DNA from 2 places in the Heyndrickxia sp. FSL K6-6286 genome. Region 1 is predicted to be linked to the other one. Evidence: riboswitches for the same ligand, from Rfam matches in the RefSeq annotation. Region 1 holds a riboswitch; the other holds the start of a gene.
The links. A riboswitch is a leader RNA that binds a small molecule or an ion and turns the genes downstream of it on or off. The one in region 1 is predicted to bind cyclic di-GMP.

Region 2: another riboswitch for cyclic di-GMP. It lies ahead of MHI39_RS02855 (methyl-accepting chemotaxis protein); the one in region 1 lies ahead of MHI39_RS22430 (hypothetical protein).

What each region holds. Positions count from the first base shown of each region.
Region 1 covers NZ_CP152029.1:4,432,001-4,435,200, reverse strand. Annotated here, with positions in the region: gene MHI39_RS22440 (PAS domain S-box protein) at 1-35, opposite strand, end outside; gene MHI39_RS22435 (hypothetical protein) at 154-351, opposite strand; cyclic di-GMP riboswitch class I at 771-858, shown strand; gene MHI39_RS22430 (hypothetical protein) at 1,169-1,465, shown strand; gene MHI39_RS22425 (carbonic anhydrase) at 1,515-2,078, opposite strand; gene MHI39_RS22420 (class I SAM-dependent methyltransferase) at 2,257-2,901, shown strand; gene MHI39_RS22415 (S-ribosylhomocysteine lyase) at 2,950-3,200, shown strand, end outside.
Region 2 covers NZ_CP152029.1:540,261-543,460, forward strand. Annotated here, with positions in the region: gene MHI39_RS02855 (methyl-accepting chemotaxis protein) at 1-1,601, opposite strand, end outside; cyclic di-GMP riboswitch class I at 1,727-1,826, opposite strand; gene MHI39_RS02860 (ABC transporter substrate-binding protein) at 2,089-3,200, shown strand, end outside.

The DNA of each region.
Region 1 (3,200 bases):
ATAGAAACTAGTATTATTTGAGCATTTCTTTTCATATTCAAATCCTCTTTCGAAAAGGTAATGTTGGAATATGGGTAACGAGTTCATCAATATCAACCATTATGTACGACTATTATACCACTATTGGTTAGAATTTTATAAATTTTATAAAAATTAGTACAGCATAATATAAATAATAAAAATCAAGCCTAACATTTCAATACCTAATGTACGTAATTTTTTACTACTTGTTCTACATACTTCGGTAATGATCCAATCAAACACATATAAAATAAGGACAAATACTATTAATTTTAGATACATATGAATGGTTAATGATTGAAAGATTTGGGCGAGACTGTCTTTATTCATAGAAGAACACTCCTTTTAAATTTTTCCATAACTATTTAAGAGGATTGACTAAAATAGATGTTAATATATGTTTTTTCCACATTCATTGTTGCTACTTAGATAAAGTTTTAACGAATAAAATAGGTTGAAAACATATCTCGCTTCATTCTTACACAAACTCTGAAGTCTTTATTAGGGGGGGAAATCTGACAGTCGGGCTATTACAAAAGCAATACACTATAAGAAAGCATCCTAGTATATTGGTTGAAGATATTTTTGAATAGATTATTATTCCAAAAATGGATGATTAATACAATAAAAAAGAGAAAAGTTACAAAAAAAGGTATTTAATAAAGGTATATGTGAACATTCATTGAAATTGAACAAAAGAATGTTGATAATGATTAATGTTCATTATAAAATGTTAGGTAGCAAAAATTCTAACGAAATGGCAAACCTTGCGAAAGTGAGGGACGCAAAGCTACGGGTCTAAGGTTCATTTTGAATGATGATCGCCGGGCTGCCGAATAGTCATAATGAGCTTATTAAAATTGACTATTTCTATATGGGAATAGTTTTTTTGCTGTTTACCACTTTTCGTTAATAAGGTTTCATGCAAAAGTTTTTTGGGAAAGATTATGATTCCTTTTAAATACTTTTGAATGATGAAAAGGGGACGGAGCGTCGCTAACTTGAATAGTATAAAGATTTATACTTAAATAGCAAAAGATTTTGATCTGCTTGGCTCTGCTCACACCGCCTTATCAGAAGAAATCAAATGATTTCATGATAAATGGTGGAGACGAGAATTGCCCCATACTAGTTTTCTAGGAGGATTATGATGGGAAATGAAATTGTACTTGAATCAACTATAGAATATTCAAGTGTTCGCATTAGTTTAAATCAAATGAAGGATTTGTTATATAAATATATTCTTCCATTAAACGAATTGAATATTAGATTAAGTGATGGTGAACAGATTCAAATTAGTAGTGAGACATTAATTAATTTATTACTGACAAAACTTAGCCGTAATCAATTACTAGAATTAATTCATATGTTTCAAATTATTAATAGCCGTAAATCAAATATTAAGCACTATTTAGAATATATTTTACATGGAATTTCTATGTAATTAGACAAATAAGTTAAGCGAAAAAATCCCTGCATTTGGCAGGGAGAGCTTAATTTTCATATCCATTAACAACTAAATCCAATTTTCCTGTCTCAGGGTCGATAACTAAACCATGGACTGGAATATCTTTTGACATTAACGGATGATGTTTGACCATATCTACACTATGCTTTACACTATCTTCAACACGATCAAAGCCTTGGAACCATTCATGTAAATCGATACCGGAGTATTTAATTGTTTCTAGTGTTTGTTCCTCTATCCCTCTTTGCTTTAACTTTTCCAATACAGAATCACTGTTAATCGCACTCATTCCACAATCATGATGACCAATAACTAAAACTTCATCTGCATGTAATTCATAAACAGCGATTAATAAGCTTCTCATAATACTGCCAAATGGGTGAGAAACAATCGCACCTGCATTTTTTATTATTTTTACATCACCGTTTTTGGTATTGGTTGCTTTATGTAGCAGCTCAACAAGTCTAGTGTCCATACATGTTAGAATTACTAAACGTTTATCGGGATATTTCGTTGTTGTAAAATCCTCATATTTTTTTTGGGATACAAATTCCTCATTGTAGCTGAGAATATCATTTAATAATGTCATTCTATCACCTCAAATTAATAGCTTTTCAATTAATGAACCACTTTTAATTTTAACTCAATTTTTAACACTTGAAAAACAAATTAGGCGAATGGACTATTTTCATTTGCTCGATTGCACATTTCTTTATTTCATGCTACATTAAATTCATAGTTTTTTTATAGGAAATGAGGGGATTAAAGTGGGCAGAGAGTTTAATGAACTATTTGATCAGTGGTCCCATACTTATGATGACACAGTAACTGGAAATGATCCTGAATATGAAGAAGTTTTTACTCATTATGATGTGATTCTTTCAGAAGTTGCAAAGAATGCTTCCGGTACCGTTGTAGAATTCGGGGTAGGTACGGGGAATTTAACTAAGAAATTATTGAATAGAGGATTAAATGTATATGGATTGGAACCATCAAGTGAAATGAGAAAAATTGCAAAGGATAAATTACCAGAGGTTCCAATTTGGGATGGAGACTTTCTTGAATTTCCAAATATATCAGTGCCAATTCATACTTTTGTCAGCACATATGCCTTTCATCATTTAACAGATGAGGAAAAGGGTAAAGCGATTAAAAAATATAGCCAGCTTTTAACTGCGGATGGGAGAATTCTTTTTGCAGACACCGTTTTTGCTACGGAGGATGAAAAAAAGAAAATGATTGAATGGGCTAAACGAAAAGGATTTAACCGGTTAGCTACGGATATAGAGACAGAGTATTATACTACGATTCCAGTTCTGCAAACTATTTTCAATCAAAATGGTTTTTCCGTTGAATTCAAAAAATTAAACCGATTTGTATGGTTAATTGATGCGAAGAGACAAAATTGTTAGATTATTATATAAAGAAATATATTTAAGAGGAGAAGGGAGAAAGTAGACATGACAGTAGAAAAGAAAATGAATGTAGAAAGTTTTAATTTAGATCATACAAAAGTAAAAGCTCCTTATGTGCGTTTAGCAGGGGTGAAAGAAGGGTTTAATGGAGATATCATTCATAAATATGATATTCGCTTTTGCCAACCGAATAAAGAGCATATGGAGATGCCAGCACTCCATTCCTTAGAGCATATGATGGCAGAATTCAGTAGAAATTATTCCAACAATATTGTTGATATTAGTCCGATGGGCTG
Region 2 (3,200 bases), 1.4 Mb from region 1:
CTTATTTGCTGTGAGGAAGCAGAGGTTTGCTCAACTCCAGCAGCTGATTCCTGAGATATGGATGCAATTTCCTCAATGGAGCGATTCATTTTTAGGCTATTATCTTCCATTTCCGATAAGCTATCTGAAATGGTTGTTATACTATTTACCATTTTTATCACAGCTTCATTAATTTCAGTAAATGTCTTACCAGTTGTTTGAATCTGGGAGGTCCCTTTTTCAACCTCAGAGTATCCATTCAGTAATGATTCTGCCACCATACCTGATTCCTTTTGAATATTGATTACGATGCTTGTGATATCCGTTACAGAATGGGAAACTTGCTCTGCAAGTTTTCGTACCTCGTCAGCGACTACAGCAAAACCTTTTCCATGCTCACCTGCTCTTGCTGCTTCAATTGCTGCATTTAATGCGAGGAGATTTGTTTGCTCTGCAATATCATTAATGACAGAAACTAATGTTGAGATTTCTCGTGATTGTGAATCTAAGCTTTGAACCTTTTGGACGGCACCTTGAACAATTTGATCTATTTTAGCCATTTGATCATTGGAGGATTCCATTAATTTTTTACCTTCTGAAGCCATTGAAAGTACTTGATTGGATGATTGTTGAATATGCCTTCCTTTTTCATTTGCTTCCTCAACTTTAAGTGTAAATGATCCCATAATGGAGGAAAGTTCATTTGTATTATTCGCTTGTACCTCAGTACCAGAAGCCAGTTCTTGCATAGTAATGGCAATTTGCTCCGATCCTGACTTTACCTCATTTGCTGATTGGCTTAACTCTTCACTCTGACTTGTTACAGATCCGGATACTGTATTAATTCGGTTTAATAAATCACGAGTTTGCCGATTCATTTCATTTGTTGCAATAATAAGATGTCCAACCTCATCTTTTAAAGTAGTTTGTAATGGCTCTTGGCTCAAATCACCATTTGCAATTAATTTCATGCGCTGCATGACATGTTTAATTGGTTTTGATATCTTGTTTGATGTAATGAATGCTACGGCAAAACTGATAATAATGACTAGAATTGTTACAATGGTTCCCACAAGTAAGGACGTTTGCCCACTTTCAATGATATCTTGTTCTTTTTGATTAATCTCCTTTTCACTTTCATCAGCCAGTTTTTGATAACCGTTTAATAAATCACGGCCAACGGTTATCGATTCTTGTAAATTTTCCTTTGCTTTTTCCACATTCCCTTTGTCATATTCATCAAATACTTTATCCTGAATAAATTCACGCCATTCTTTCGTTTGGTCCATCAAGCGATTGAATTCATCTGAGGCATGTACACCTCGAACGATCGCTTCATATTTTTGTCCCTCTTCTGTATAGGCGTTAAAGCGGTCTTTATAGTCTCCTCCAAATAATACATACCCCCGAGCAGTTGCTATTCTATTCGCAATTGTTGCGACCAATCCTTTATTAGCAGATAAAAGAGGGAGTTCATGTTTTGCAATATTCTGTGCCGTTTTATTGCTTGAAATGGTCACCGAAAAATTATAAATACCTAATCCGATGACAAGTATGATCACTAAGGAAAAACCAAATAACATCTTCGCTTTTATACTTTTAAATGAAAATATACTTCTCATTGTCTAGTACTCCTTTCTTGTTAGATTTGTTGATTTAATATGTAAGCTAGACAAGGGAAAATCACCTTGCTTGTAGTCTATGTATATAACAAAGAGACTATCCCGGATTGTGAAATAGCCAATGATTAGGTAGCCAGGCGATCATAGTATGAATGGATGATTATCCCCAACCTTAGACCCTAGGTTTTGCGTCCTATTTTTTCAAATAGTTTGCCTTTATCTCACATATTCTTAGTGCATTTTAACTAGCGACTTGGTTATAATAACCTATTGTTCTCCAAGATACAACAAAATTGTATTATTTTATCCCTTTTATTCTTATGCAAAGGCTTACTATTTTTCTGCTATTAAATGGCGAGAAGTGCACAACAAAATAATGCAGATATTCGCAAAATAATGAAGGCGCTTACATGCGTTCAGGAAGAATTAGTCTGATAAATTATGAGTGTAGGAATTGTTAAATTCAGTGAACAAAGGGGGAAGAAGTATGAAACGTAAAAGTATTTTTGTCATGCTGGCTATTATTCTCGTATTTGCATTAAGTGCTTGTAGTTCCAAAAACTCCAGCAGCGATGGTGAGAAATCTAAGGGGAAAAAGGAAAAACTTGAGATCTTCAGTTGGTGGACAGGTGCGGGTGAAGAGGATGGATTAAAGGCATTATTAGCATTATTTAAGGAAAAACATGCAGATATATCAGTTGAAAATGCAGCTGTAGCTGGTGGTGCAGGAACCAATGCAAAAGCTGTACTGGCGAGTAGAATGCAAGGGGATGATCCACCATCTACCTTCCAGGTTCATGGAGGAGCGGAATTGAATGAAGGCTGGGTTGCTGCAGGAAAAATGGAACCAATCAATGATGTATATGAAAAAGAAGGTTGGAGCGATAAATTCCCACAATCATTAATTGATATGGTAAGTAAAGATGGCAATATCTATTCTGTTCCCGTAAATATTCATCGTGGAAATGTATTATGGTACAACAAAAAAGTATTTGAGGACAATGGATTTGAAGTACCAAAAACATTTGATGAATTTTTTGCTATAGCAGATAAATTACAAGAAAAGGGGATTACTCCACTGGCATTAGGTGATAAAGAACCCTGGACAGCCACACAAATTTTCGAAAATGTATTGGTAGCAAAGCTTGGTGTCGATGGATATAACAAGCTTTGGACAGGGGAGCTTGCCTTTGATGACCCGAAAGTGAAGGAATCAGCAGAAATTTTTAAGAAAATGATGGGATATATCAATAAAGATCACAGCTCTAGAAACTGGCAAGACGCTTCACAACTAGTAGCCGATGGAGACGCAGCAATGAATATAATGGGAGATTGGGCCAAAGGTTATTTCGTAAATGATTTAAAACTTACATTGAATGAAGACTTTGGATATACAACAACTCCTGACTCATCAGGAATATTCACAGTAATAACAGATACATTTGGTCTGCCAAAAGGGGTGGAAAATGCTGAAGATGTAAAAACATTCTTAGGTGTTCTTGGATCTGTCGAAGGGCAAGATGCTTTTAATCCTTTAAAAGGTTCCATTCCAGCACGAGTAGATGCCGACACATCAAAATATGATGATTACGGAAAGTC